Regions from separate parts of the Bradyrhizobium sp. ma5 genome, predicted to be linked through region 1. Evidence: predicted binding sites of a transcription regulator. Region 1 holds the regulator's gene; each other region holds the start of a gene.
What was found. Region 1 encodes LexA, which represses DNA repair genes until DNA is damaged. Its sites were predicted from a motif close to TGTTCNNNNTGTGTTCNG; they were not measured.
Positions count from the first base shown of each region.

Region 2: a site for LexA is predicted at 5,465-5,482, ahead of ACE103_RS40690 (helicase-related protein). Genes of this name have one in related genera too.
Region 3: a site for LexA is predicted at 2,857-2,874, ahead of ACE103_RS20795 (single-stranded DNA-binding protein). Genes of this name have one in related genera too.
Region 4: a site for LexA is predicted at 3,597-3,614, ahead of ACE103_RS14110 (ImuA family protein). Genes of this name have one in related genera too.

Region 1 is NZ_CP170156.1:4,829,212-4,837,008, forward strand. It holds gene ACE103_RS22375 (histidine kinase) at 1-637, shown strand, start outside; gene ACE103_RS22380 (response regulator) at 634-1,296, shown strand; gene thrS (threonine--tRNA ligase) at 1,562-2,764, shown strand; gene ACE103_RS22390 (HAD family hydrolase) at 3,650-4,276, shown strand; gene glp (gephyrin-like molybdotransferase Glp) at 4,300-5,511, shown strand; gene lexA (transcriptional repressor LexA) at 5,756-6,460, shown strand; gene ACE103_RS22405 (hypothetical protein) at 6,703-7,131, shown strand; gene ACE103_RS22410 (hypothetical protein) at 7,293-7,520, shown strand; gene ACE103_RS22415 (ComEC/Rec2 family competence protein) at 7,531-7,797, opposite strand, start outside.
Region 2 is NZ_CP170156.1:8,606,808-8,614,604, reverse strand. It holds gene ACE103_RS40720 (ABC transporter substrate-binding protein) at 1-1,201, opposite strand, end outside; gene ACE103_RS40715 (hypothetical protein) at 1,473-1,700, opposite strand; gene ACE103_RS40710 (hypothetical protein) at 2,814-3,011, shown strand; gene ACE103_RS40705 (DUF3223 domain-containing protein) at 3,435-3,641, shown strand; gene rpmB (50S ribosomal protein L28) at 3,644-3,952, opposite strand; gene ACE103_RS40695 (DUF3108 domain-containing protein) at 4,306-5,136, shown strand; gene ACE103_RS40690 (helicase-related protein) at 5,696-7,797, shown strand, end outside.
Region 3 is NZ_CP170156.1:4,500,008-4,507,804, reverse strand. It holds gene gyrA (DNA gyrase subunit A) at 1-1,326, opposite strand, end outside; gene ACE103_RS20800 (DUF2306 domain-containing protein) at 1,539-1,937, opposite strand; gene ACE103_RS20795 (single-stranded DNA-binding protein) at 2,195-2,689, opposite strand; gene ACE103_RS20790 (outer membrane protein) at 3,135-3,878, shown strand; partial or broken gene ACE103_RS20785 (outer membrane protein) at 3,975-4,361, shown strand; gene ACE103_RS20780 (outer membrane protein) at 4,587-5,246, shown strand; gene uvrA (excinuclease ABC subunit UvrA) at 5,492-7,797, shown strand, end outside.
Region 4 is NZ_CP170156.1:3,073,878-3,081,674, forward strand. It holds gene ACE103_RS14100 (inorganic phosphate transporter) at 1-1,402, opposite strand, end outside; gene ACE103_RS14105 (UdgX family uracil-DNA binding protein) at 1,996-3,429, opposite strand; gene ACE103_RS14110 (ImuA family protein) at 3,686-4,480, shown strand; gene ACE103_RS14115 (DNA polymerase Y family protein) at 4,371-6,128, shown strand; gene ACE103_RS14120 (error-prone DNA polymerase) at 6,196-7,797, shown strand, end outside.

The DNA of each region.
Region 1 (7,797 bases):
TGACGAGTTCGGGCAATCGCTGGCCGCGATCCGCGCGCTTGCTGCCTCGGCGCGTCTGACCGCGGTCCAGGATTGCCCGCCTTTGCTCGCCGAATGCGACGGCATCGCGCGCACCGCGACCGACATGATGGAGACGTTGCGCGGCGCCCTCTTCAGGTTGCGCCCGCCCGATGTCGACGAACTCGGCCTAGCGGCCAGCCTGGAGGGCCTGATCGCCGGCTGGAACGGCCGCAGCCGGGGACGTCAGCGGTTCGAGATCGCCATAGCGGGATCGTTCGAGCACATCCCCGCCTCCACCGGCGCCAACCTCTACCGCATCGTGCAGGAGGCGCTCACCAACGCGGCCAAGCACGCCGGCGCTACGCGCGTCACGCTGCGGCTTGAGATGCGCGAGACGGCGTCAGACGGCGGCGGCAGCGAAATCGTGCTCGCGATCGACGATGACGGCAGGCCCGGCGATCCCCAGGGCGATCCTCAGGTGAAGTCCGGCATGGGCCTGCTCGGCATGCGCGAGCGCGTCGCCGCGCTCGGCGGGCGGCTGAGCTTCGAGACCGGACAGTCCAACGGCGCTTCGCTCCGTGTCAGCGTTCCCGTCGCGGTCGGTCGAGAGGCCACATTCGTGGAACGCGCTGCATGAGCAATACGGCGCGAACCATCATGCTGGTCGACGACCACGCCGTCGTTCGTGAAGGCTACCGGGCGATGCTGCAGAAGCAGCCGGGCCTCGCCGTCGTCGCCGAAGCCTCCGATGGCGTCGAGGCCTACCGCCTCTACAAGGAGACCGGACCCGACCTCGTCATCATGGACCTCTCGATGCCCGGCATCGGCGGCATCGAGGCCATCCGGCGCCTCAGGCAGTGGGACAAGCGCGCAAAGATCCTTGTATTCACCATGCACCAGAACGCAGCTTTTGCCGTGCAGGCGATCCGCGCCGGCGCGAGCGGCTATGTCACCAAGACGAGCCCGCCGGAGACGCTGGTGCACGCGGTGATGGACGCGCTGTCGGGCAAGATCGCGATCAGTCCGGACATCGACCACGAGCTCGCGCTCAGCCACCTCGCCGGCGAGAGCGCAGCAGCGGATCTGCTGACCGCGCGGGAATTCGAGGTGCTGCGCATGCTGCTTGCGGAGAAGACCACCGACGAGATCGCCGAGGCGCTGCATCTCAGCCCCAAGACGGTCGCGAACCTGCATTCCATGATCAAGGACAAGCTCGGCGTCGGCACGGACATCGAGCTGGTCCGCCTCGCGCTGCGCCAGGGCATCCTGACGCAGAACGATCTGGGCGAACCGTGAGCCCGCATCGCCGCGTGACTAACGCTGCCCCACAGCCGTTCTCGTGTTACGGGCAGGTTGACGAGATGGGACAGACAATCCAGAATAGCGACATGCGCAACATCTGTTCCATGTCTTCGACCACCGCGACGACCAGCCTTGGCGGGTCGTCTCCTGGTCGTATGCGGTAACGGACTGCACAACCAGACAAGGCCCCGCCGGCGACGGACGGGGCTTTTTTCATGCGCAAACTCGTCCGCGCTGCTTCCAATCAGGAGAGCAAGCTATGGACGATCTCGATCACAGAAGCCTCGGAACGCGTCTCGATCTTTGGCACATCCAGGAGGATGCGCCGGGGATGGTGTTCTGGCATCCGCGCGGCAACACGCTTTATCGGGTGCTGGAGGACTACATCCGCCACAAGATGCGCCGGTTGGGCTATGCCGAGGTTCGAACGCCCCAGCTACTGCCCCGCGAGTTGTGGATTCGAAGCGGCCATTGGGAAAAATTCGGTGCGCACATGTTCGGCTTCGCCGACGGCGAGCGCGCAATAGCGCTCAAGCCGATGTCGTGTCCCTGCCACGTCCAGATCTTCAACAAGGGCCTGCGCTCCTGGCGCGACCTGCCGCTGCGCTACGCCGAGTTCGGCATCTGCCACCGCGATGAGCCGTCCGGCTCCCTGCACGGATTGATGCGCACGCGCGGCTTCGAGCAGGACGACGCCCATGTGTTCTGCCGCGAACAGGACGTGCCAAGTGAAGTCGCCCGCTTCGTCGCGCTGCTGTCGGAAGTCTATGCCGAGTTCGGCTTCCCCGAGCCTGAGGTGTCGCTCTCCACCCGGCCTGCCGCGCGCGCCGGTTCGGACGAATTATGGGATTGGGCGGAAGCGAGCCTTGCCGCGGCCGCGCGCCAGTGCGGGCTGTCGTACGAGATCCAGCCCGGCGAAGGCGCCTTCTATGGGCCTAAGCTGGAGTTTGCGCTCCGCGATCGGCTGGGCCGGTCCTGGCAATGCGGAACGGTTCAGCTCGACAGCGTTCTGCCGGGCCGTCTCGACGCGTCCTACGTCGGACCGGACGGCGATCGCGCGATCCCGGTGATGATCCACCATGCCGTGTTCGGTTCAATCGGTCGCGTCATCGCGATGCTGCTTGAACATCATGCCGGCGCGCTACCGTTCTGGCTGTCTCCGGACCAGGTCGCCGTCGCGCCGATCTCGCGTGATCATTCCGATTACGCGGTCAAGGTTCTCGATGCGCTCGAAGCTGCCGGCATCAGAGGCGTTCTGTTCGCCGGCGCCGACACGCTGTCGCGACGGATCGTTGCCGCGCATGAGGCGAGTATTCCAGTCGTGGCGGTCGTCGGGCAGCGTGAGGCGCAACAAGGCACCATAAGCCTCCGCGAGCGCGCCGGGGCCGTTTCCGTCTTGCCGTTGGTTGACGCCGTCGCGGCGCTTCGAGAGCGCGCTCGTCCGTGCAAGGCCGCCAAATGAATCTCGCTGTGCCCTGCCCCGCGGCGCCGCGGAATCGACGGCCTCAAGAAAGGGCCCCAGCGAGGGGGTACACGCTGAGGCCAGTACAACTTGGTCACACCATCGTAGACCTCGCCCCGACAGTTTCCTTTGCTCCTTCGGAGTACCGGAATCGTACGGAGCCTTAGACTGAACCCTATTGCTCTCTCGCCCGTATCCATAACGTCAGGATTTTGCCATTCCTCCTGGGGCTAGAACCAGCGCCGCCCGTCGTATTTCAATGCGGGCGGCGTTGTGCGTTTCTGGCCTGCAACGAGAGGAGACCGAGCGCGCCCGCGAAGCTGACATCGATGAAAGTTCCCGGCCAGGAACCGGAACGGATATCAGCCGACGTGAGTTGGACCGTATGATTTTGAAGGATGGAGCGTCATCGCCGTGAGCCGAAAAACTCTGCAAGCACGTTCGGAACAGGCGCTCGTCGTCGTCATTCTCAGCACCGGCGCGCTGATCGCCTACCTCGGCCTGGCGCTTTCCAGGATGTGAGTGGCCCATGGCGGCACCCGGCTTTCCTGTGCCCTCTGCTTTCAAGCGGCGAAACGAGAAGCAAAGCTCAGACGATTCATGTCGAGAGATTGTAGGGCTGCGTCCCCACCACAACTGACACCGCGTGACGTGACAACTTGAATCGCGAACGATCATCATCGCTCCCCTTGCGAAGGCGGGGACCCATAACCACGAATGGTCATGGTTAGGCGAAGTGGGTACGAGGCGTCCCTTCGACAACACCCGCCGCGGAGTATGGGTCCCCGCCTTCGCAGGGACGGAAGCATAGCCTGCGTCGCATGCCTGCCGCACAAATCGAGGACATTGCCGCCCGCCCGCAATTTTCGTACAGGGTTTCACGCAATGACCTCGCAACTCTCCCCCGATTCCGTCGACGTGCTGCTGTTCGATATCGGCCGCGTCGTGCTCGACATCGACTTCGAGAAGGTGATGGCGCACTGGGCGCAGCATTCCGGCTGCGCGCCGGCCGATCTCGCCGCGCGCTTTGTGGTCGACGACAGCTTCAAGCATCACGAGATCGGCCGGATCGACGACGCGGCGTTCTTCGCAAACCTGCGCCGGACGCTCGGTATCGACATCACCGACGCGCAGTTTCTCGAAGGCTGGAATGCGATCTTCACCGGCGAGATGCCGGGGATTGCCCCCTTGCTCGCGACCGCCGCGAAGCGGATGCCGCTGTACGCCTTCTCCAACACCAATCCGGCCCATGTCGCGCATTTCTCAGCCGTCCATACCGAGTTGCTCGGCCATTTCCGAACGGTCTTCCTGTCCTCGACGATCGGCCACCGGAAACCCGACGCCGAGGCCTACGATCATGTGGTAAAAGCCATCGGCGTGCCGGCGTCGCGGATCCTGTTCTTCGACGATCTGGCCGCCAATATCGACGGCGCGCGGGCGCGCGGCCTTCATGCCATCCACGTGACATCGACGGATGACGTGGCAAGGGCTCTGACCGCACTTGGTATGTAATTAGGAATTGAGGAGCTCTGAGCGTGGCCCTGATGCCGGTTGCCGATGCCCTGTCCGCCGTCCTTGCCGGCGCCGACCCGCTGCCGGAGGAGATGGTCGCGCTCGATGCCGCCTACCATCGCACCCTGGCGCGCGACCTCGCCGCGCGGCGCACCCAGCCGCCGCAGCCGATGTCGGCGATGGACGGCTATGCCGTGCGCGCGGCCGACGCTGGTGATCTGAAGGCCCGGCTCAAGGTGATCGGCGAAGTCGCCGCCGGCCGGCCGTTCGAGCGGACGGTAGGCCCGGGCGAAGCGGTTCGGATCTTCACCGGCGGCGTGGTCCCCCATGGCGCCGACGCCGTCATCATCCAGGAAGACACCGCCGTCGACGGCGACCACATCACGATCACCGAGCTGGCTGCCGCCGGGCGGCACATCCGCCCGGCCGGCGTCGACTTCCGTGAGGGCGACGTGCTGCTCGCCGCCGGCAGCCGCCTCTCCGACCGCGCGCTGTCGCTGGCAGCCGCCATGAACTATCCGGAGCTCGCGGTGCACCGCCGCCCGAAGGTCGCGGTGCTGGCGACCGGCGACGAACTGGTGATGCCGGGCTCGGAGCCCGGTCCCGGCCAGATCGTCTATTCCAACGGTTACGCGCTGCGGGCACTGGCGCGCGCCGAAGGCGCCGACACCGTCGATCTCGGGGTTGCCGCCGACACGGTGGAAGCCACCACCGCCGGCATCCGCCGGGCGCGCGAGACCGGCGCCGACATCCTGATCACGACCGGCGGCGCCTCGGTCGGCGACCACGACCTGGTCAAGCAGTCGCTGGAGGCCGAGGGCGTCAAGATGGCGTTCTGGCGGATCGCGATGCGGCCCGGCAAACCGATGATGCATGGCCGGTTAGGGGCGATGCGAGTGATCGGCCTGCCCGGCAATCCGGTGTCCTCCTATGTCTGTGCCTTCCTGTTTCTGGTGCCGTTGATTCGGGCGCTGAGCGGCCAAAAGACTGTCCATCATGCCCGCGCCAGCGCATTGCTCGGCCGCGACCTCGCCGCCAACGACCAGCGCGAGGACTATCTGCGCGCACGCCTCGAGGCGCGCGACGACGGCACGCTGATCGCAACGCCTGTCATGCAGCAGGACTCGTCCCTGCTCGGGAATCTCGCTGCGGCACGGGCACTTCTCGTGCGTCCGCCGTTTGCGCCTGCCGCCGGCAAAGGCAGCGAATGCGAGATCCTGACACTGCCCGAGTGACGGCGCAGACGGCATCGCTTGAGCGCTTGCCCGTTACGTTCACCGGAAATTAAGTGGTTGCGGAACACATATCGAACATATAGTGTCCGTTCATGATTTGTTTCGAGTACTGGTGTCTACAAACGGGAGACCATCCAGGAAGCGCTTGTACCGAGCACCGCGCTCCTGAGGTCAGGCCCCGCCTGCAGGCCCACCTGAAGAGTCTCGGAATCGAACGACGCTACCAACCGGGGGAATACTCGAGATGCTCACGCGCAAACAGTACGAACTACTGCGTTTCATCAATGAACGTCTGAAGGAGGCCGGCGTACCGCCCTCGTTCGACGAGATGAAGGATGCGCTCGATCTGCGCTCGAAGTCCGGAATCCACCGCCTGATCACTGCGCTTGAGGAGCGCGGCTTCATTCGCCGCCTGCCCAACCGCGCCCGCGCCATCGAGGTCATCAAGCTGCCCGAGCTCTCGGCCGGCAGCGGCAACGGCCGCCGCGGCTTTACCCCGAGCGTCATCGAAGGCACCCTTGGCAAGCGCAGCAGCTCGCCGCCGATCGCCGAGGACGACGGCAACCGTCCGGTCGCGGTCCCGGTGATGGGCCGGATCGCCGCCGGTACGCCGATCGAGGCGCTGCAGACCCGCAGCCACACCATCAGCGTGCCGCCCGACATGCTCGGCGCCGGTGAGCACTATGCGCTGGAAGTGCGCGGCGACTCGATGGTCGATGCCGGCATCCTCGACGGCGACATGGCGCTGATCCAGCGCAACGACGTCGCCAACACCGGCGACATCGTGGTGGCGCTGATCGACGAGGAGGAAGCCACCCTGAAGCGCTTCCGCCGCCGCGGTGCATCGATCGCGCTGGAGCCGGCCAATACCGCCTATGAAGTGCGCATCCTGCCGCCGAACCGGGTCCGCATCCAGGGCAAGCTGATCGGCCTCTATCGCAAATACTGATGGCGGCAGGGAACGAGCAACACATCGGATCGTTCCTTGAAAGATAGCGTAACGTGCGGCCTGCCCGATGCGCTCCGATACCTCTCACGCAGCGTCGCGTGTTTGTGATCGGGGCGTTTCGTCGAGCAGTCGTACAATCGCCTAGAAACGAGGAGACACTCGTTCGCTATCGTCCACTCTGGTAGAGGCCCTATGCCTCAAGGAGAGGCACGGGTCGCTACCTCGAATAGAGGAGCCATCCGATGTGTGACTATAGTCTGCACGCCGTGGCGTCGCGCCCCGCCATTGTTGGAGAGACGCTGATCACCACGACTTTCCGCGGCACGTCGACCCGCGGCTTTGCTTCGGAGAACGATCCGACTGTCGCGGTCTGCATGCTGCCGGGCACCGAGCTCGCTTTCGCCGAGAACGTTCGCTACGACAGCCGCTGGATCTGGACCAAGACGATGAATTTCCGCGTCGGCGTGTTCAACGAGGTTGAGCCCGACGTTCCCGATCGCCATCATGACGCGGTCGAATTCCCCGACGGCAGCCATGTGCTGGTGACCCAGCTGGTCGAGGGACAACGCGTCAGCGTGCTGCAATTGCCGGCGCTGCATCCGCCGGTCGAGCAGAAGCCGAAGGTTGTGGAGCGGCGGCCCTCCGCATTTGCGTCGCTGTTTTTGGGTTGAACGCATCGTCGCCGCGGAATGAGTAATCCGGCGGCGAAGGACCTAACCGATTTCGAGCGACCCCGGACGCCGGGCTCCGGGGCGCAGCAGGAGAATTGCGTCGGCGCGCGCCTTGGCGCATCATTGGGTACGGAGGACGTGCACTCACGGAAACCTGCTCAGTGGTCGACAAGGTCACATGGCAAAAGGCTGGACGCGTCACGGAGCCGGGCCGCTACATGTTCCGGTTCGGCTGGCTGACGGTGACGGCTGACGACCTGAAGGTCTGGGAGCAATTCCCGGAGGCTTCCTTCACCCTCGTCAAGAAGCCCGACGCCGGCCCCGACTCCGACGAATTCCATCTCGGCCTGTTCGAGCTGCCGACCGGCCCCTCACCCGACAATGGCTAATCCTGGGCGGCTAGTCTTCGCCCTGCAAATCGGTCTCGGCCGGTGTCGCATCGACGGCGGGCCGCGGCGCGCTGGCAGGTGTGCGCAGCGTGGTCTCGCTCTCGCCATCGCCGGGAACCGCCGGTGACCACGGCCGGTCGATCCCGCCGGGCTTGACCGCGTCGATGGCGTAGCCGTCCCTGATGCGCCGCAGCACCAGCGCGCCGTGGCGCCGCAACCGCTCGGCATCGATCACCGAGGCCGCGCAATCCTTCGGCGCCGGTCGCGCGCTCACGAT
Region 2 (7,797 bases), 3.8 Mb from region 1:
CATTCCCGATCGTGTCGCCGAACAGCTGCCAGGTCTCGCCGTTGAACTTTTGCAGCCGCATCGCCTCGACCGGGAAATAGTCGGTCGGCGAGGTCTTCACCTTGATCCCGGGCAGGAACATCGGCAACTCGATGTCGAGGTTGGCGGCTTGCTTCATTATGTTCTCATGGGTGAGGTCGTCGCCGCATTGCTTGAGCACCTGCACCGTCGCCTCCGCCACCACGTAGCCGTAGACGATCAGCTGGTCCTGCAGATTGCCGTCGGGGAAGTACTTCTTCATGAAGTCCTGCCAGGCGATCACGTCCGGATCCGTCTTCCACTGCGGATCGTTCGGATCCTTCAGCGAGTAGGACGAGATGATGTCCTTCGAGTATTCGAAGCCGGCGGGCTTCAGCACCGAGGATACCGAGGTTGAGGTCGCCGCGAGGAAGAACATGTCGGGCTTCCAGCCGATCTCGCCGATCTTCTTGATCGCCTGCGCCGCCTGCTTGGGGATCGCGTGCATGAACAGCACGTTGGCGCCGGAGGCTTTCAGCTTCACGATCTGGCTGTCGACCGTCGGGTCGGTCGATTCATAGGTCGTCTCCGCCACCACCATCTTGGCGGTGTTCTCCGGCCCAAGCCCCTTCTTGAAGCCGTTGCCGTAATCCTTGCCGGCGTCGTCGTTCTGGTAGAACAGCGCGATCTTCGCGTCCGGCTTGTTGGTCAGCACGTATTTGGCGTAGACCGCGGTCTCGGCCTGGTACGACGGCTGGAAGCCGATCGACCAAGGATAATGCTGATAGTCGCCCCACAGCGTGGCGCCGGCGCCGACGAACAGCTGCGGCACCTTCTTGTCGTTGAGATATTTGCGCACGGCAAGGCCGGTCGGCGTGCCCAGCGGATTGAGGATCGCGGCGACTTCCTCCTGCTCGACCAGCTTACGGGTCTGCTCCACCGTCTTCGGCGGCGAGTAGCCGTCGTCGAGCGTGATCAGATTGATCTTGCGCCCGTTCACGCCGCCCTGGTCGTTGATCATCTTGAAGTATGCGGCCTGCACCTTCGCGATCACGCTGTAGGCCGACGCCGCGCCCGAGAATGGCGAGGTCTGTCCGAGTTTGATCTCGGTGTCGCTGGTACCAGCGCCATATTTCTTCTCGGCGGCGTGCGCCTGTGTCGCGAGCGCAAGCGCGAGTGCTGCCGTGATGGCCTTCCAGATCATCGTGAGCCTCCCTGTGGCTTTTTTGTTTTGTTCGCGAGGGAGAGCTTACGCAGGTCGAGGGAGGCAGGCTTGCGATGAGACGCCGGGGCAGGGATGCGAAATTGCGGCGGGGGTGACTATTATTGCCGTCGTCCCGGCGAAGGCCGGGACCCATTACCCCAACTGCTTATGTGGTGCGACGCTGGGGCGACATTCGGCGGGTAACGGCAAAGACCAGTGGTAATGGGTCCCGGCTTTCGCCGGGACGACGATGATGAGAGAGCGACGCCCCTCAGCGGTAGCGCACGCTGCCGGTGGTGACCGGGTCGGTCGGCAGCACGGTGGCGCCGGCTCTACTGGCGGCGGCGGAGGTGATCATGCCGGGCTCGGCCGCGGCCTGCACATCGCGGGGCGGGGTGAATTCGAGGATGACGAGAACTGCCGTGGCCAGCACCGCCACGGCGGCGGTTGCGAGCGCAGGCACCAGTCTTCCGCGCGTTTCGGCTGCGCGAACTTGCATTGACCAATTCCTTTATTGGGGTCGTTCTTTGGACGTGATGTAAGAACGGCCAGGCTTCTTCCCAAGAGTGCGGCGCACATGCCTCACAATCAGTTGTGCCGGCCGTGATGTCCCTCACGGTGTTCGAGACGATGCGGGCTTGGCCTGCGTCGAATCGCATTCGTGTCGGACGGCTTGTTTGCACACCATGAGTTGGAAGTGATCGTGGCGTTTTGCATGCGCCTCATGCGCTCGTGATCGATCGCGTGAGGTTGTGATTAACGGCGAGGCGACACGCTGTTTTTGCCGTGATTTAGAGGCTTTCTGCGTTGTGCGAGGCGTGTGCGTTAAGGCTCTCTTCACGCGCTCTCGCCGCATCAAGCAGAGATTCGTGTGATGTGCGCGTGGTGGAAGCAATGACACCGCTGTCATTGGCAACAGCTGTCAGCGGACCTGTCGCAAGCATCGCCACGCCGTCCTTGCGAGGCGCGAAGCGACGAAGCAATCCATCTCTCCTAACTCACCGTGATGGATAATTTTACTTCGCGCGTAATCGCACAAAGAAGAATCCATTCGCTACTCGCCCGCGGGAGCGCGCGCGTCGGTCGGATCGATTCACCTATCAGACAGCGAGAGAGAGCGTGCGCGCGTCATCTCGCGGCGCGATCGGCCCGTGCCTTGCGGCAGCTTGACCCACGCTGATGGAGCAGAGGGCGCAGGGAACGCCAGGTGCCAGCACGCACCCGTGGGTCCCGAGCAATAATTGGCGTGTCGGGAAGAGGAATATTTTCCCCTGAGAGGACTAGGCAGGCTGTGTCGCGTGTAAATTGTTGGTGAGATTCGCTTTCTGGCGCTTCGCGCGGCACCCTGGAACAAGCGCTGCGGCTCCGACTTGATGCAGCGGGCTGGTTACCGGCCTGCACGGCCCTGCAATTTCCTGCCCCCAAAGCCAGGGCCGTGCACTCCGGGGCGGGCAAATCCCTTCAGTCGATTTCCTTCGCTGTGTTCACTAGTGCACCGTCCAGCCACGCTCCGCAGGCGTAGGCTCGGTCCATCACCGCGCCAATATCCGGCACTGCCGGTGACCGAGAACGCCAGTCGCGCTCCCGCCTTCGGATGGAATGGAGCAGCGTGATGCAGATCAGCCTTCCCAACCCGCGCCGATCCCCGGAGCAACGCCAAGCGGATGAATCGATCCGCCTCCGCGGCGAAGCCCGCGTCATGCCTCCCGGCGTCGCACGCGACCGCCTGATCCGCATGGCCCGTCAGGCCGAGACCGCCTCACACATCAACGCGTGGGTGATGTCGCCGGGGTTGCGCTCGCCGAAGTGAGACGGGCGTTGGCGCGATCCGTGCTGTCCTCGCGACGTGTCATGATCGGGAGAGCGTGATCCGGCAGGCGACCGGTCGTTCGATGCAGATTTAGCATGTTGCGAACTGACCGCTTGCATTTGCGCGGCGCGATAGGTGAATTCGACGGGGCTGGTCGTGATCGCGCAAGCACTCCGTCGCTCGATGCAGATTTAGGATTGCGGGACGACCGCGTGCATTTGCGCGGCGCCGCCGGCCGAGGTCGTGCGACAGCTTGATCCTCGCTCGTGATGCAGAGCGCGCAGGGAGCGCCGGCGAGGCCGGACATGCTTGGCGCCGCCCGCGCAACAACTTTCATGTTTTGCAAAGTGGACGCCAGCCGCAAGGGCGTTTCAATGCTCAAGCGCTATCGCCAAGGGGATCGGGTAAGATCACTTTGAGGTCTTGTCGGCCGATTATCACACCCAGTGCTTTTGGGTGGTTCGGACTGACGAGACTATCGATCGATTTTCATTACAGAGCGTGCATCGGTCCTTACAGCAAGGACTAGAGCTTTTCTCGCCGCTGTACCCGGTGCATGCCAAAACAAAAACGGCCAGGTCATCGACCCGGCCGTTCAAAACTCTCTCCGCGAATTCCGCGTTCGGTTGAGCTCAGCTCGCCTTCTTCACGAACACCGGCTTGCCGACCTTCTTCTCGATCGCGCGCTTGAGATCGAGTGCGCGGGGCGACAGCACCTCGGCCTTGGCCTTGATCAGGTAGGCGTCGAGGCCGCCATTGTGGTCGACGCTCTTCAGCGCGTTGGTCGAGACGCGCAGGCGCACGTTGCGGCCGAGCGCATCCGAGATGAAGGTCACGTTGGCCAGGTTCGGCAGGAAGCGCCGCTTGGTCTTGATGTTGGAGTGGCTCACCTTGTGGCCCGTCTGGGGGCCCTTGGCCGTCAGTTCGCAGCGCCGGGACATCTTACAAAATCCTTATTGCATCCCCGCTTCCGGCGGCACGTGCGATCACGCGGCCCGCGCGGGGGTTTTGAATTCGCGTCCATTTTCCAGGAACCGCGGGTGTATAGGGGGAGAATACCCAAGCGTCAAGATTATATCGCCGCATAACTGTACCGGGAAATGGCGGTTCATAAGCGCTACCAGCCACTTAACGCCGGATATGGCAACCATATAAAGGGCGTATTCGGCTGCAAGTCTTGGTTCCATAACAGATGCGCGTGTTGTCCGGCCGAATTGAAGGACCAAATGGACAACGAACAGAGCGCCGATAGCAGGACCGTCAGGTAGGTTAAGTGACGACCGCCATTGCCCTTTTGCCCCCGCTCGGCCGGCTCATCGGCCTGTGCGCCGGTGCCCTCTTGCTGTTTTGCGCCGGGCGCGCCAACGCGCAGGGGCGGCTCGACGCCCAGTATGAGGCGACGCTGGCCGGTATCCCGGTCGGCAAGGGCAGCTGGACCATCGAAATCGGCGACGACAGCTTCTCGGCCTCGGCCCAGGGCGGCACCGCGGGCCTCTTGAAGGCGTTCTCCGGCGGCAGCGGTGGGGGCGCCTCGCAGGGCCGCGTCGTCAACGGCGCGCTGGTCGCCTCCTCCTACACCGCGACCACCACCACCTCGAAGAAATCCGAGACCATCCGGATGGTGCTGGCCAATGGCGGCATCAAGGAATCCACCATCGAGCCGGAGCCGCCGGTCGATGCCGATCGCCTGCCGGTCTCGGACGCGCAGAAGAAGAACGTGTTTGATCCGATGACCGGCTCGTTCCTGCGCGCACCCGGCAATGCGGAATTGATGAGCCCGGATGTCTGCCGCACCGGCGCCGGCGTGTTCGACGGCCGCATGCGCTACGACCTCAAGCTCGATTTCAAGCGGGTCGAGATCGTGAAAGCCGAGCGCGGCTATCACGGCCCCGCGCTGGTCTGCGCGCTCTATTTCGTGCCGATCTCGGGCTACATCCCGGATCGCCCTGTCATCAAATACCTTGCCGCCCAGCGCAACATCGAGATCGCCTTCGTGCCGATCGCGGGCACCCGCCTGCTGGTGCCGTTCCGCATGACGATCCCGACCCCGCTCGGCCAGGCCATGCTGGAAGCCACCTCGTTCGTCACCACAGCCGCGCCGCCGCGCGTGGCGAAGACGCAGTAGGGCGGCAACGCACCTCGTCATTGCCGGGCTTGACCCGGCAATCCATCCGTTTCGAGAGAGGTCGTTCTTGGTTGATGGATGCCCGGGTCAAGCCCGGGCATGACGGGTTGGGACCCTGCGGAATGCAACAAGCGTCACTGGAATCCAGTTGACTCTTGCCGGCTTCTGATTCGACTCGTCCGCCTCTGGAATTTAAGGAATTCAGTCCGCATATCCTGTGCTTGTGGAGCCCTCTCAAACTTGATCTAGTGCCGCCGCCGTCAGCCTGCCCGAGATGTTGCGGTGAACGTTTCAGGTCTGGAATGGAGTCACCGATTCGGCCGCGATTCGTTCTAGACTCGTTCCGAAGCTTAAGGGCGGCGCAGAAAGCGTCGCATTGTGAGACAGATTCGCCTCAGATGATGCCCATGATCGATCAGTTTCCGGATTTCCGCGTCATTGCGAGGAGCGCAGCGACGAAGCAATCCATCGCGCCGATGCGCACGCGAAATGGATTGCTTCGCTTCGCTCGCAATGACGGCTGACAGCCGCCGGACAATAAAAGAAACACCTGCAAAATATGGCTTTCTCAACTTCGTTCGGAAATGACCGCGTGCCCGGCGCAGGCGTCACTGCGGTGCTGGGGCCGACCAACACCGGCAAGACGCATCTCGCGATCGAGCGCATGCTGGCGCATTCGTCAGGCCTGATCGGGCTGCCGCTGCGGCTGCTCGCGCGCGAGGTCTACAACAAGGTTGCGGCCCGCGCCGGCGTCGACAATGTCGCGCTGATCACCGGCGAGGAGAAGATCAAGCCGAAGGCGCCGCGCTTCTGGGTCTCGACTGTCGAGGCAATGCCGCGCGATCTCGATGTGTCCTTTCTCGCCGTCGACGAGATCCAGATCGCTGCCGATCTCGAACGCGGCCACGTCTTCACCGATCGCATGCTCAACCGCCGCGGCCGCGACGAGACGCTGCTGCTCGGCGCAGCCACAATGCGCCCGATCATCGAGCGGCTCTTGCCCGGCGCCTCGATCGTCACGCGGCCACGGCTGTCGCAGCTCGAATTCGCCGGCGACCGCAAGATCACGCGGCAGCCGCGACGCACAGCGATCGTCGCGTTCTCCGCGGATGAGGTCTACGCGATCGCCGAACTGATCCGCCGCCAGCACGGCGGCGCGGCCGTGGTGCTGGGCTCGCTCTCGCCCCGCACGCGCAATGCGCAGGTCGAGATGTTCCAGAACGGCGACGTCGATTATCTCGTCGCCACCGACGCGGTCGGCATGGGGCTCAATCTCGACGTCGATCACGTCGCCTTCGCCTCCGACCGCAAATATGACGGCTATCAGTTCCGCCGGCTGACGCCGGCCGAATTCGCGCAGATCGCCGGCCGCGCCGGGCGTGCCACGCGCAACGGCACCTTCGGCACGACGGGCCGCTGCGCGCCGTTCGAGCCGGAGCTGGTCAATGCGCTGCAGAACCACACCTTCGACAGCGTCAAGATGCTGCAATGGCGCAACGCCAAGTTGGACTTCTCCTCGCTCGGCGCCTTGCAGGTGTCGCTGGCGCTGTCGCCCAATCATGAGGCACTGACGCGGGCCCCGGTGGCCGAGGACCTGCGGGTGCTCGAACATGTCGCACGCGACGCCGAGGTGCGCGAATGGGCGCATGGGGCTAAAGCGGTGGAGCGGCTGTGGGAGGCCTGCCAGGTTCCGGACTACCGAAAGCTGGCGCCGGCCGCCCATGCCGAACTCGTGACCACGCTGTATGGCTTCCTGATGCAAAAGGGTCGTATCCCTGACGCATGGTTTGCCGCCCAGGTCGACCAGGCCAACCGGACCGACGGCGATATCGACACGCTATCGGGCCGGATCGCGCAAATCCGGACCTGGACCTTCGTTGCCAACCGGCCCGACTGGCTCTACGACCCGGACCACTGGCAGGGGATCACGCGCGATCTCGAAAATAAATTATCCGATGCGCTGCATGAACGGCTCACGGAGCGTTTCGTTGACAGGCGGACCAGTGTATTGATGCGCCGCCTGCGGGAGAACTCAGTTTTGAATACGGAAATTGGCAAGACCGGTGAAGTGATCGTGGAAGGCCACGTGATCGGCCGGCTCGATGGTTTCACCTTCGCACCTGATGCGGCCGAGGCCGGCAGCGACGCCAAGGCGCTGCAAGCCGCAGCCCAGCAGGTGCTGGCGCGCGAGATCGATACGCGTGCCGAGAAACTGGGCGCCGCCCCCGACGAGCAGTTCGTGCTGACCTCCGACGGCACCATCCGCTGGACCGGCGATGCGGTCGCCAAGCTGGTGGCCGCCGACGACGCGCTGCATCCGCGGCTGCGCATCATTTCCGACGAGCGGCTGACCGGCGCCTCGCGCGAAGCCGTGCAGACCAGGCTCGATCTCTGGCTCAAGACGCATATCGAGAAGCTGCTCGGGCCGCTGTTCGAACTGTCCAAGGCCGAGGACATCCAGGGCATCGCCCGCGGCATCGCCTTCCAACTTGTCGAGGCGCTCGGCGTGCTCGAGCGCAGCAAGATCGCGGCCGAGATGAAGGATCTCGACCAGCCCTCGCGCGCCGCGCTGCGCAAATACGGCGTGCGCTTCGGCGCCTACCACATCTATTTCCCACAGCTCCTGAAGCCCGCGGCACGCTCGCTGGCGTCGCTCCTATG
Region 3 (7,797 bases), 330 kb from region 1:
GCGATGCCGGGGATCGTCGATCAGCGTGATCATCGCCTCGACGTCGCGTGCCGGCCAGTCGCGCGACATCAGGGCCTCGCGCGCGGTGTTCGGATCGGGCGAGGTTCGAATGACACGGATCATCTCATCGATATTGGCGACCGCGATCGCGAGGCCAACCAAGATGTGGGCGCGATCGCGGGCCTTGCCGAGCAGGAACTTGGTCCGCCGGGTCACCACCTGTTCGCGGAACGCGACGAAGATGGTGAGCAGGTCCTTCAGATTCATCGTCTGCGGACGGCCGGAATCCAGCGCCAGGATGTTGGCCGGGAAATTCGTCTGCAGCGGCGTGAACCGGTAGAGCTGGTTCAGCACCACGTCGGGCACCGCTTCGCGCTTCAGCTCGATGACGACGCGATAGCCGTCGCGGTCGGACTCGTCGCGCAGGTCGCCGATGCCCTCGATCTTCTTCTCTTTGACGAGATCGGCGATGCGCTCGACCATCGTCGCCTTGTTCACCTGATAGGGAATCTCGGTGATGATGATCGCTTCGCGATCCTTCCTGATGGTGTCGATCGCCACCTTGCCGCGCATCACGATCGAGCCGCGGCCGAGATGGTAGGCCGAGCGGATGCCCTGGCGGCCCAGGATGATGCCGCCGGTCGGGAAGTCCGGTCCGGGAATGATGTCGATCAACTCGTCGATCGTGAGCGCCGGATTGTCGATCAGCGCCACGCAGGCGTCGACGACCTCGCCGAGGTTGTGCGGCGGGATGTTGGTCGCCATGCCGACGGCGATGCCGCCGGCGCCATTGACCAGGAGGTTCGGGAACCGGGCCGGCAGAACCGCCGGCTCTTTCTCCGAGTTGTCGTAGTTCGGCTGGAAATCGACGGTGTCCATGTCGATGTCGGCGAGGACGGCAAGCGCCGCCTTCGTCAGCCGTGCCTCGGTATATCGGTAGGCCGCCGGCGGGTCGCCGTCGACCGAGCCGAAATTGCCCTGGCCATCGATCAGCGGCACCCGCAGCGAGAAGTCCTGCGCCATGCGGACCATCGCGTCGTAAATCGACTGATCGCCATGCGGGTGATATTTACCGATCACGTCGCCGACGACACGCGCGGACTTGACGTATTTCTTGTCCGGGGTGTGTCCCTGCTCATGCATCGAATAGAGGATGCGCCGGTGCACCGGCTTGAGCCCGTCGCGCGCATCGGGCAGCGCACGCGACACGATCACGCTCATCGCGTAATCGAGGTAGGACTTCTTCATCTCGTCGAGAATGGAAACGGGACGAATATCTGAGGGCACCGGCGGCTCGCCGGGCTTGTCGTCTTCGGGTTCGGACAAAGGGGAAATCCGGTCAGTTCTGCTGGGGAATCATATAGACCATCGAGGGCCTGATAACCACCCTTGCACGGCTCCGGCAAGCCGTTTTTCCCTTCGTTTTTTCATGCACTTACCGGCCGCATTGCAGGTTTGCGACGCGCCTGCTTAGCCCGGCGGTTGCAAGGTCGCGAAGACCTGGTGGAACCGGCCTTCGCAACGTCCTGATCATCCGATTATTGGCCGAAAATCACCGCGTGCATGATCCGCCCGGGCATGAAGGTGAATAGCCCGGCAATGACCAGCGCGCCGAAGAAAATGCCCATCATCGTGAACTTGTGGCGGCGGACATTGTGGCTCCGCGCGGCCGTCACGCCGAGCACCAGCATGATCAGCGAGAAGATCGACAGCAGATGGATCGGGCTCCACGGGCCCACCAGCTTGATCTGATGGATCCAGAACGAGCTCCCGGCGACCACCAGCATCAGGATCACCCAGATCCAGCCCAGCGTCCGGTGCGGCAGCGTGCCCTTCGGTGCGGCGAGCTGGATGGAGCCGAGCACGAAGGCGGCCATCGCGGCAAAGGCATGGAGCGGGATCGCAGGCGCAGCGTCGAGCAGTGGCGCGAGGCTCATGATGGCAGCCCTCGAGTGAAGCTCGCGGCCAGACGTCGCTCGCCGCAGGCCAATGTAAATATCATTCACATTGACCTGTGTCAAAGTCCGGGGAACCCGCGCTGGCCGTCCTCGGTTGGACAAGGTCACGCAGGCGCTTAGAGAGTTATCCTCATAATCCACACGAGGAGACTTCCGCGACAAATCTCAACGCCGCTCCGGGATAATGATCTTCACGGAACGGCGTCTGACGGAATCTCGGAAAGCCTGACCTGCGATCAGAACGGGATGTCGTCGTCCATGTCGCTGTTGCGGCTGCCGCCGCCGGCGGCGACCGCACGGCGTGGCGCCGAGCTGACCGGACCGGACGAGCCGAAATCGCTGCCGCCGCCATCATCGGCGAAGCTGCCGCCCCCACCGCCCCGCCCGTCGAGCATGGTGAGGTTGGAGTTGAAGCCCTGCAGCACGACCTCGGTCGAGTACTTCTCGACGCCGCTCTGGTCGGTCCATTTGCGGGTCTGCAATTGACCCTCGATGTACACCTTGGCGCCCTTCTTCAGATACTGCTCGGCGACCTTGCAGAGGCCCTCGTTGAAGATCACGACGCGGTGCCACTCGGTCTTTTCCTTGCGCTCGCCGGTGCCCTTGTCGCGCCAGGTTTCCGAGGTGGCGATGGAAAGATTTGCGATCGGTCGGCCGTCCTGCGTCCGCCGGATTTCCGGATCCTTGCCGAGGTTTCCAACCAGGATCACCTTGTTCACGCTTCCCGCCATTGCATCATCTCCGCTCAAAAACCGGGCACCGGACATCGGCCGCCACTCTCAACCATCGCCACTTACTTGCAGGCGCCGCGAATGACCTATACGGCCGGTGCCGGCTTGATGCCCTCGCCGTCGCGCGGTTATCCACGATATTCAAGATATAGCATCGCAGCCGACACTGTTCCAGTTTTGTTCGCCACAACCAGCCGTAGAAGCAGCCGGCGGTCATGGAGTCGCCGCCGATTTCGCTCCGACCACCAGCGGGCTCTGACGCCTTACGAAAATGTAAGTTAAATCAACGCTTTGCATTGTCGACACTTCTTCTGCGAGTGTTGCATTTGGGAGACGGCGCTTCAGGTTGAATCAGCGTATAGCTACCACCCATCAGATGGGCGCTCGCGTCTGAAGTCGCGCTTCGGGACCGTTGGAAGCCGATTGGGAAGCTGGGGGTTTGATTATGAAGAAGTTTTTGCTCGCTACGGTTGGCCTGATTGCGGTCGCTGCGCCTGCCGCGGCTGCCGATCTCGCTGCGCGCCCCTACACCAAGGCGCCGCCGATGATCGCCGCCGTCTATGACTGGAGCGGCTTCTACATCGGCGCCAACGGCGGCTGGGGCTCGAGCCACAATTGCTGGGACCAGGTCCCGGGCGGCATCTTCATCGGCTCGGATGGTTGCCACGACGCGACCGGCGGCGTTGCCGGTGGTCAGATCGGCTATCGCTGGCAGGCGGGCACCTGGGTGTTCGGCCTCGAAGCGCAGGGCAACTGGGCTGACCTGAAGGGCAGCAACAACAGCGCGATCTTCCCGGGCCTGTTCACCAACCAGAGCAAGATCGACGCGTTCGGCCTGTTCACCGGCCAGATCGGCTACGCCGTCAACAACGTGCTGCTCTACGCCAAGGGCGGTGCGGCGCTGACCGACAATCGCTTCAACACCTACTTCACGCCGACCGGCGTCCTCGCCGGCAGCGCGAGCGACACCCGCTGGGGCGGCACCATCGGCGCCGGCATCGAAGTCGGCTTCGCGCCGAACTGGACCGCCGGCGTCGAATACGACCACCTGTTCATGCAGGACAAGACCTACAACCTCACCACCCCGACCGGCGCGCTGTTCAGCAACATCCGCGATCGCCAGGACGTCGACCTCGTCACCGTCCGCGTGAACTACAAGTGGGGCGGCCCGGTGGTTGCGCGCTACTGATCGCGCGACACGGATTTGAGACGAAAGGCCGGCTTCGCGCCGGCCTTTTTGTTTGCGTGGGCGGCGCGCTCCAACGTCGGGCCGCCTGATGTGCTCGACAGCTACACCACCGAGCTGCGCAGCTTCGGCGACATCAAGGGCCGGCTCGGCCACGCCGACGGCGCCACGCTGTGGTTCGTGAACGGCGGCGCCGCGGTCGGCGACATCCTGCACCGCTACAATGCCGGGCTCGCGCCGTCCTCGGTCTCGGCCAGCGACACGCGCTGGAGCTGGACCGTCGGCGCCGGCGTCGAATACATGTTCGCCGCCAACTGGTCGGCCAAGCTCGAGTACAATTACATCGATCTCGGCAAGGTCGCGCCGATCCAGTACACGCCCGCGATCAACGATCGCTTGGAGTGGAGGGACACCTTTCACACCGTCAAGCTCGGCATCAAGTACCACTTCAACGCGCCGAGCCCGGTCGTATCAGCGAAATACTGAGGTACCGGCGGTCGCTTCGCATCGGAGACAAGAGCGCCTTGCGCCGGCATTTTGCTTGCTGGCAAGCGGGCGCATCGCCCGGGCTGTTTTCCGTGCATTGTGGTTTCACGGATACACAACTTCCAAGATTTCTATGTAGAAACACGCGATCGTCACACGACACTGCTGTGACGTTCCCTTCAGTGTTTGAAGGGACAACAAGAAAATGGGACTGGGACTTTGAAAATCAGGAATGTTTTGCTGGCTTCGGCCGGCATGTTTGCCCTCAGCGCAATTGCACCGGCAATGGCCGCCGACATGGCGGCACGCGCGCCTTACGTGAAGGCTCCGCCGCCGGCCGCGATCTACAACTGGACCGGCTTCTACATCGGCGGCTTCGGTGGCTATGCCAGCGAGGACTCCGGCAACCCGAAGATGGAAGGCGGCTTCGGCGGCGGCACCGTCGGCTACAACTGGCAGGCCGGCAACATCGTGTACGGCCTCGAGGCTGACGGCGCCTGGGCTGACGTCAATGCGTCCGCTACCGCTTTCGGCATCACCGCGACGAGCAAGATCGACGCGCTCGGCACCGCGCGCGGCCGCATCGGCTTCGCCGTGGACAAGGTGCTGTTCTACGGCACCGGCGGCTACGCCTGGGCCGACAACAAGCTCACCCTCAGCGCGGGCGGCGTGAGCGTCTCGCAGAGCAACTTCCACTCCGGCTGGACCGTCGGCGCCGGCATCGAGGCGTTCATCGCGCCGCAGTGGTCGATCAAGGGCGAGTACCTGTATCGCAGCCTCGGCGGCGAGACCTACTTCGGCATTCGGTCTGCCGACATCAACCTGCACACCGTGCAGTTCGGCGTGAACTATCACTTCGGCGGCCCGATCGTCGCCAAGTACTGAGCGAAAAACAGACCTCGGGGTCTCGGAAAGGCCGGCCTCGCGCCGGCCTTTTTGCGTCTGGGAACCGCATCCTGCTGACGACTGCTGCCAACAGGCAAACTATCCGTTGATGGAGACGACTCAGCACTGGAAATTGTCGGCCGTTCTTCCTACGTTCCAGTCTTCTCACCCATCGGCGCAAGGTCCCGGCAGCACCGGCGATGCGCGCCCAAAAGGCGCCCGATCATGCGCCCGGAAATGTCGCTATGGATGAAGTGCTCAAGGCGAAGCGCCAACAGAACGCCGGCTACTCATCGCGCGCCATCACGATCCGCGGCGCGCGCGAACACAATCTGAAGAACATCGACGTCGAGATTCCGCGCGACAAGCTCGTGGTGTTCACCGGCCTGTCGGGCTCCGGCAAGTCGTCGCTCGCGTTCGACACCATCTATGCCGAGGGCCAGCGCCGCTACGTCGAGTCGCTGTCGGCCTATGCGCGCCAGTTCCTCGAGATGATGCAGAAGCCCGATGTCGACCAGATCGACGGCCTGTCGCCGGCGATCTCGATCGAACAGAAGACCACGTCGAAGAACCCGCGCTCCACCGTCGGCACCGTCACCGAGATCTACGACTACATGCGCCTGCTGTGGGCGCGCGTCGGCGTGCCCTATTCGCCGGCTACCGGGCTGCCGATCGAGAGCCAGATCGTCTCGCAAATGGTCGACCGCGTGCTGGCGCTGCCGGAAGGCACCCGCCTCTACCTGCTGGCGCCGGTCGTTCGCGGCCGCAAGGGCGAGTACAAGAAGGAGCTCGCCGAGTATCTCAAGAAGGGCTTTCAGCGCGTCAAGATCGACGGCACCTTCCATGAGCTGTCGGAGGCGCCCGCGCTCGACAAGAAATTCCCGCACGACATCGACGTCGTGGTCGACCGCATCGTGGTGCGTCCCGACCTCTCCCAGCGCCTCGCCGAAAGTTTCGAGACCGCGCTGAAGCTCGCCGAGGGCCTCGCCGTGATCGAATACGCCGACGCGCCGGCAGCGGCAGGACAAGACGAGAAGAAAGAGGACAAGAAGAAGACCGCAAAAATCCACGACAAGAGCGGGCCCGAGCGCATCCTGTTCTCGGAAAAATTCGCCTGTCCGGTCTCCGGCTTCACCATCCCCGAGATCGAGCCGCGCCTGTTCTCGTTCAACAATCCCTATGGCGCGTGCCCTGCCTGCGGCGGTCTCGGCGTCGAGCAGCATATCGACGAAGACCTGGTCATTCCCGACAAGGAGCTGACCTTGCGCAAGGGCGCAATCGCGCCGTGGGCGAAATCGTCCTCGCCCTATTACATCCAGACCCTGACTGCGCTCGGCAAGCATTACAAGTTCACGCTCGACACCAAGTGGAAGGACCTGACCAAGAAGGTGCAGGCCGCGCTGCTGCACGGCTCGGGCGACGACGAGATCAAGTTCTCCTATGAGGACGGCGTCCGCTCCTACGACACCAAGAAGCCGTTCGAGGGCGTCGTCACCAACATCAATCGCCGCTACCGCGAGACCGAGAGCGAGTGGGCGCGCGAGGAGCTCGGCAAGTATTTCTCAGACGTGCCCTGCGCCGGCTGCAACGGCTACCGGCTGAAGCCGGAGGCGCTGTGCGTCAAGATCGGGGCTAAGCATATCGGCGAGATCTCCGAGCTTTCGGTCAGGCGCGCCGGCGAATGGTTCGAGACGGTGCCGGAGGCGCTGAATGCGCAGCAGAACGAGATCGCCGCACGCATCTTGAAAGAGATCCGCGAGCGCCTGACCTTCCTGCTCGACGTCGGCCTCAACTACCTGACACTGTCGCGCTCGTCTGGCACGCTGTCCGGCGGCGAGAGCCAGCGCATCCGCCTGGCCTCGCAGATCGGATCGGGACTGACCGGTGTGCTCTACGTGCTGGACGAGCCGTCGATCGGCCTGCACCAGCGCGACAACGCCCGCCTGCTCGACACGCTGAAGCGGCTCCGCGACTTGGGCAATACCGTGGTCGTGGTCGAGCATGACGAGGACGCCATCCGGCTTGCCGACTACGTGCTCGACATCGGGCCCGGTGCCGGCATGCATGGCGGCCACATCGTCGCCGAAGGCACGCCCGACCAGATCATGCGCAACCCGAAATCGCTGACCGGCAAGTATCTCACCGGCGAGCTTTCCGTCCCCGTGCCCGACCGGCGGCCGCCGAACCACCGGCGCACCATCAAGGTCATCAACGCCCGCGGCAACAATCTGAAGAACGTCTCGGCCGAGATCCCGCTCGGTCTGTTCACCTGCGTCACCGGCGTCTCCGGTGGCGGCAAGTCGACCCTGCTGATCGACACGCTCTACAAGTCGATCGCGCGCAAGCTGAACAACGCCAGCGAAGGCGCGGCCCCGCACGACCGCATCGAGGGCCTCGAGCACATCGACAAGATCATCGACATCGACCAGTCGCCGATCGGCCGCACGCCGCGTTCGAACCCCGCGACCTATACCGGCGCCTTCACGCCGATCCGCGAATGGTTCGCCGGCCTCCCCGAGGCGAAGGCGCGCGGCTACGAGCCCGGGCGCTT
Region 4 (7,797 bases), 1.8 Mb from region 1:
CGGCACAGGCGCCCTGCGCGTAGGTCAGGTGGGTCTTGCCGATCTTCTCGCCGACGGTGACGACGATCCGCTTCCAGCCGACCATGGTGCCGAGGCCGAGCGCGATGGCGACGGCGAACTTCACCCAGCTCGGGATGAACTTGGTCGCGGCATCGAGCGAGCCCTTGTACTCGGTCAGCGTGGCGACGTCGGCCGCGGTCAGCTCGGCTTCCTTGTCCTTCATCAGGAAGCGGATCGCCTCGGACGCCAGGTACATGTCGTTACGGGTGTTGCCGACCGCGTCAGCCGGGAACTTGGCCAGCGATCCATACTGGGCAACCTGCTGGCCGATGTCGCGCACCAGCACCGCGAGCGACGGGAAGGTGCCTTCGTTGATCTGGTGCTGCGCGACGTAGTTGGTCACGGCCGGGCGGGGATTGCCGATCACGTTGTAGCCGGCGGCCTTGCCTTCGATGACCTTGCTGGCCGAGGTGGAGTGCGCTGCGAACTGCTCGATCTGGTTCGCGGGCAGCGCGCGGTTCAGCGCGTAGGCGGTCGGCACCGTGCCGATCAGGATCAGCATGATTAGGCCCATGCCCTTCTGGCCGTCGTTCGAACCGTGGAAGAAGCTGACCAGCGTGCAGGTCAGGATCAGGATGCCCCGGATCCACCACGGCGGCGGCTGGTTGCCGACCGGCTCGCCGAACAGCGCGGGCGTCGCACGCGCCAGCACGGCCTTGAGGATGTAGAGCAGACCGGCCGCGAGCACGAAGCCGAACAGCGGCGACAGCAGCAGAGCCTTGGCGATGCCGGCGGCCTGGGTCCAGTCCACGCCGGAGGTGCCGTCGCGGCCGCGCAGCAGCGCGTTGGTGATACCGACGCCCATGATCGATCCGATCAGGGTGTGCGAGCTCGAGGCCGGCAGGCCAAGCCACCAGGTGCCGAGATTCCAGAGGATGGCGGCGATCAGCAGCGCGAACACCATCGCAAAGCCAGCGCTGGAGCCGACCTGCAGGATCAACTCGACCGGCAGCAGCGACACGATGCCGAACGCGACGGCGCCGCTCGAGAGCAGCACGCCGAACAGGTTGAACATGCCCGACCAGACCACGGCGACATGCGCCGGCAGCGAGCGGGTGTAGATCACGGTGGCGACCGCGTTGGCGGTGTCGTGGAAGCCGTTGACGAATTCGAAGCCGAGCGCGATCAGCAGTGCGACGAACAGCATGATGTAGGGCAGGAACGACGTGACGCGCGTGCCGGTGGCGTCGACGTCGGCATAGATGCTGTAGGCAACGAACAGCAGCGCGGCCGCGACCACGCCCAAATAAATGATCCCCGTCATGGGGTGGAAGCCCTTGTCGAGGTCCGGACCCTTTTTCAGGGCGGGCTCGATCGAGCCGGGTAACGCCATATCGCTCATGGTAAACTCCTGTCCCAATGCCTCCGATTTTGATCCATGCATATGACAGGCAATTGAAATCCGGCCCGTGAAATGAACCGGCGACCCATAACGGTGGACATCCCGCCGAATTGTTGTGCAAGGCATTGAAGGTCCACGGGCCTTCGCGGCCTCGTGGCAATCTTCAGCAACAGACGATCACCGATCGCGCAATGATCGTGACTGAAGTCACCGTCCGGGTTTCGTGGGGCGAGATGTGTGGGAGGCGAGGACGCCGGCAGTGGGACGCCGGGCCCGCGAAGCCACGCCACCGGGAATCGAGGTCACCGGAATTCCTGGCAACCAGGAATTCAAATAACCAGAAATCCGGCGCGTGCCGCGAGCAAGTGGGTGAGGAGGGAAAGATTGCGAGATGAGGTGGCGCGCCGCACGATTGGGGCTAGCAAACCGCGCAGCGCGCCCGCCTCAGGTACGTCATGGCGTGAACATGACGCCCGATACCTTTGGAACACGTCACAGTACCACGGATCAATTAAAGGTTGTAGGTATTTGTCCGCGTCCAGAAACAATTTCACGTTGAAGTGTAGCTCCCGGTTCCGCCGGTTCGGCGCAACTCAGGCCGCGCGGGCCGCATTGCGCAACTGATCTGCGGCAATTTTCAGGTCGTCGATAAAGCGCTGATATTCCAGCGCTTTGGCTTTCTCGTCGGGCAGACGCAACAGGTAGGACGGGTGCACGGTGACGAGCACCTTGGTTCCGTCGTGATCGAGCAGGCGGCCGCGGTTCTTGTTGATCGGGGTGATCTTGCCGAGCACGCTCTGCGCTGCGGTTGCGCCGAGCGCCACCACGAGTTCCGGCCTGATGGCGGCGAGCTCGCGCGCGTACCACTGGCGGCAGGCGCGGATCTCCGGCGTGCCCGGCTTCTGGTGCAGCCGGATCTTGCCGCGCGGCACGAATTTGAAGTGCTTCACCGCATTGGTGATGTAAACCGTGGCGCGCGCGATACCGGCGTCCTCAAGCGCGCGATCGAGCATCTGCCCGGCCGGTCCGACAAAGGGATGGCCTGCGAGATCTTCCTTATCGCCGGGCTGCTCGCCGACCAGCATCAGCATAGCACTTTGCGGTCCTTCGCCGAACACGGCCTGGGTTGCGTCCTTCCATAGCGGGCAGGCGCGACAACCGGCGGCCTCTTCGCGCAAGGCCGCGATCGTGTCGTGAGTCTGCGTGTCGTGAGGTTGCTTGCGGACCATCGGCTCATCCTGCAGCTTCTGCGGCTCGGCCGCCTTGCGTGCGATGAAGGGGCCGCTGGTCATGCGCATGGCGTCTTCGATCAGCGGCTTAATGATCGAGTCCTCGGGCAGGTTCCTCCAATAGGCCTGCGGCATCTCCATCACTTTCAGCCGCGCGGGATTGAAGAGGCCGTTGTCATGACGCCGCCAGGCCTCCTCGAGCCGATCCTCGCTCGGCACTTCGGATTTGGCGACGCCCGGCGAGATCGAGATCGCGTGCCCGTCCCAATGCGCGCAGACGTCGGGGGTCAGGATCGACCACGGCATGTCGGCGAAGCGGCCGGCGAAGAAAGGTGCGGCGAACTCGACGATGCGATGCTCCGGCTCGAACCAGGCGACGTAATGCGCCGTCCGTTCGCGGCCGATCTCGCGGAAGCGGAGCTGCGCGTGCATCCTGTCGATATCGCCATAGACCGCGCGCGCCATCGCGTGGACCTCGGCGACATCTGGGTCGGTCGTCACGTTGAGCAGATCGTGATGGCTGCGCAGCCGCCATAGCAGTCGATAGAGCAGGGCGAAGCGCGTGTCATTGCGATGCAAGATCGCGGTCTTTGCGAGTTCGACGAATATGGCTGTCACGTTGAACCGCGCCTGCGGCGCATCGGGCAAGTCATTCACGCAGGATGCCGACGGCAGTTCGTCGTCCTTGCGTACGGTCCACGTGACCTCCGCAGGCTTCACGCCATTCAACGCCAATCGTCGCGCGGCCTTGCGCCAGCCCTCGAAATCGGTGTCGTTGTCGAGCACGATGATACGCATACGATTGCTCCGTTTCCGTCACGTCGCCATTTTCGGGGCCAGTGCACCTGGCGTGCGGGAGATCAGGTTGCGTCCGGTTTTGGCGGCTCCCGAATCCCATTGATTCCACTCATGAATCGGTGAGCTCACCAATCCGATTGACTCCGCGGGCCCTGTTAGCTTTATATTAGAACATATCATGAACAAATGGGCCAGTCCTTGGTTCTCTGTTCTGGTCAGTGACGGCCTCAAATTTTCAGGTGGAAGGAGCGGTGCAATGAACGGCGCACGCACGGGTACGCTTGCGTCTCTGCGCGGCAGCATCGCGCGCATCGAGGCGCCATCGGAGGCGGCGATGCCGAACCGCATCGCGCTCGGACACACGAGCGCGGACGCGATGCTGCGCGGCGGACTTGCGCCGGCCGCGCTGCACGAGGTGTTCGCGGCCGGCCATCAAGGCGGCGCGGCGACCGGCTTCATCGCGGGGCTCGCCGGACGGGTGTCAGCGCGCAAGCCGCTGGTCTGGGTGCTGCAGGATTTTTCCGATCGCGAAAACGGCGCGCTGTCGATGCGCGGGCTCGCCGAGCTCGGTCTCGATCCGCGCCTCCTGGTCACCGTGCGTGCCGCCGATGTCGACAGCGGGCTGCGCACCGCGGCCGACGCGCTCGCCTGCGATGCGCTCGGCGCCGTCGTGCTCGAGATCTGGGGCGATGCGCGCCAGCTCGATCTCGTCGCCAGCCGCAAATTGACCTTGGCCGCGCAAGCCTCCGGCGTCACCGCGCTACTGCTGCGGATCGCCGCCACGCCGATCCCCTCGACCGCGGAGACGCGCTGGATGGTGCGCGCGGCGCATTCGCCGCCCGGCAATGCCGCAAGCGCCTGGGGCGCGCCGCGCTTCGAGGCCGAACTCGTGCGCAATCGTCATGGCCCGGTCGGGCGATGGATCATGGAATGGAAATGTGATGAGTGCCAATTCAGTGAACCGTCGGCGTATCCTCAGCCTGTGGCTGCCACGCCTGCCCATCGACCGCATCAAGCGCAAGCTCGCGCAGGACATCGTCTCGCAAGCTGAGACACGGGAGGTAGTAGGGCTCTCTCCCCCCTTGTGGGGGAGAGTTGGAGAGGGGGGTAGCCACGAGCACCGCCCGTGGGGCTCACCCCCCTCCCTAACCCTCCCCCACAAGGGGGGAGGGAACCCGTCCGCTCATGCGTCCCTTACGAATGAGGTAAGCAACCTTCTTCCCAGCGTCGTGGTCGCAAAGGACCACAACGCGATCCTGCTGCACGCCATCGACGAGGCGGCGGTGCGGGCCGGGCTGTCGATCGGGCTGCCGCTCGCCAATGCCCGGGCGATCTGCCCGGAGCTTACGGTCTACGACGCCGATCCCGCCGCCGATCTGAAGACGCTGAACGACATCGCCGACTGGTGCGATCGTTTCACGCCGCTGGTCGCACTCGATCCGCCTTACGGGCTGTTCCTCGACATCACCGGCTGCGCGCATCTGTTCGGCGGCGAGCGCGCGCTGCTGCAGATTGTCATCAATGCGCTGAGCCGGCGCGGCTTTGCCGTCAGCGCCGCAATCGCCGGCACCTCGATCGCGGCGCGCACGCTGACGCGCTATGCCTCGGGGCAGGTCATCGCCGATGGCGCGGAGGCGGAGGCGGTCGGCCCGCTGCCGGTGTCGGCGCTCGGTGCCGATCCTGCTGTCACCACCGGCCTGCGCCGCGCCGGCCTGAAGACCATCGGCGATGTCGCCTCGCGCGCACCGCATGAAATCTCGGCGCGGTTCGGCGCCGATTTCACCACCTTGCTCGGCCACGCGCTCGGGCGGGGCGATGCCCCGATCAGCCCGCGCAAGCCGCTGCCCGATTACATCGTCGAGAAGCGTTTCCCCGAGCCCATCGCGACCGACACCGTGATCGCGCTGACGCTCTCAAGCCTCGCCAAAATGTTGGTTGCGGCGATGAAGAAGCAGGGCAAGGGCGCGCGGCAGCTGGAAGCGAGCTTCTTCCGCACCGACGGCGCGGTGCGCGCGATCATGGTCGAGACCGGGCGGCCGGTGACGCGGCCGGAGATGATCGACCGCCTGTTCCGCGAGCGGCTCGATGCGCTCAATGATCCGCTCGATCCCGGCTTCGGCTTCGATCTCATCCGCCTCGCCGCCGGGCGTACCGAGATCGTGGTGCAGCAGCAGCGCGATCTCGACACCACAGTGCACGACAATGACGAGATCTCGGCGCTGATCGACCGCATCGCCGCCCGCATCGGGGGCAAACGTGTCGTCGTGCATCTGCCGCTCGGGAGCCACATCCCCGAACGATCAGCGCTCGCGCTGCCGGCGCAGCATCATCTGGCCGCGGCGAGCGCGGCCGCCTGGCCGGAGCGCGTCACCGGCGAGCCGCCGCTGCGACCCTTGCGGCTGTTCGAGCGGCCCGAGCCGATCAAGGTGCCGTTCGCAAGCGTGCCGGATGGTCCGCCGCACCAGTTCACCTGGCGGCGCGCCTTGCATGCGGTGGTGCGGGTCGAAGGCCCGGAGCGCATTGCGATGGAATGGTGGAAGCAGGACGGCGCGGCGCTGACGCGCGACTACTTCCGCGTCGAGGACGCCGAGGGCCAGCGCTTCTGGATCTTTCGCGACGGCCTCTATGAGAACGAGCTGCGCGACGAGGAAGGCAAGCCGGTCCCGGCCAACTGGTATGTGCACGGGCTGTTCGCATGAAACAGAGCGTTTTCAAGCGAAGTGGAGGCCGGTTCGCGTGAAGAAAACGCGTCAAAACGAGAATCTGATGCCCGACTATGCCGAGATCGGCATCACCAGCAATTTCTCCTTCCTGCGCGGCGGCTCCGATCCGCGCGCCTATGTGCATCAGGCGAGCGAACTGAAGATCCCCGTGATCGGGCTTGCCGATCACAACACGCTGGCCGGCGTGGTGCGCGCCTGGAAGGAGCTCGACAGCGACAAGGTCGCCCATCCGCCAAAGCTTCTGATCGGCGCCCGTATCGTCTTCATCGACGACACGCCCGATATCCTGGTCTATCCGCGCGACCGCGCCGCCTATGGCCGGCTGTGCCAATTGCTCACCCGCGGCAAGCGCGGCGGCGGCATCGAGCGCATCGAGAAGGGCGACTGCCGGCTCACTCTGTCCGACCTCGTCGACTTCGCCGAGGGCCAGCTGCTGGTGCTGGCGCTGCCGCATCGGTTCGAGGCGGCCGATGCGCTCGACGTGCTCGCGCAACTGAAAGCGAGCGCCGCTGATGGCGTCTGGCTTGCTGCAAGCCTGCTCTATCGCGGCGACGACAGGCGCCGTCTCGCGCGGCTGCATCGCCTCGCCGCGGATGCCGGCGTGCCGCTGCTTGCCACCAACGAGGTGCTCTATCACCATCCCGCGCGCCGCCCGCTGCAGGACGTGCTGACCTGCATCCGCGAAAAGACCACGATCGAGGCTGTCGGCCGCAGGCTCGAGGCCAATGCCGAGCGGCATCTCAAGCCGGCGCATGAGATGATCAGGCTATTCCGCGACTGGCCTGCCGCGATCGCGGAGACCATACGCTTCGCCGATCGCATCTCGTTCTCGCTCGACCAGCTCAAATACCAGTATCCGGACGAGCCGGTGCCGCCGGGCAAGACCGCGCAGCAGCATCTGGAGGATTTGACCTGGGTCGGCGTCGACAAATATTTCGGCGGCGAGATCGACGACAAACTTCGTGCCACCCTGAACAAGGAGCTCGCGCTGATCGCCGAGCTGAAATACGCGCATTACTTCCTCACCGTGCATGACATCGTGCACTATGCGCGCAGCCAGAACATCCTGTGCCAGGGGCGGGGCTCGGCGGCGAATTCTGCGGTCTGTTACGTGCTCGGCGTCACCTCGGTCGATCCGACCAAGGTCGATCTGCTGTTCGAGCGCTTCATCTCCAAGGAACGGCTGGAGCCGCCCGACATCGACGTCGATTTCGAGCATTCGCGGCGCGAGGAGGTGATGCAATATGTCTATCGCCGCTACGGCCGCCACCGCGCCGCCATCATCGCGACCATCATCCATTATCGCCCGCGCAGCGCGATCCGCGACGTCGGCAAGGCGCTCGGGCTGACGGAAGACGTCACCGCGGCGCTCGCCGACACCGTGTGGGGCAGCTGGGGCAAGGGCCTCAACGACATGCAGGTGCGGCAGGCCGGGCTCGATCCAAAAAATGCGATGATCAACCTCGCGGTCGAGCTTGCCACCGAGCTGATCGAGTTTCCGCGCCATCTCTCGCAGCATGTCGGCGGCTATGTGCTGACCCAGGACCGGCTCGACACCTATGTGCCGATCGGCAACGCCGCGATGGACGACCGCACCTTCATCGAATGGGACAAGGACGATGTCGACGCGCTTCATATGATGAAG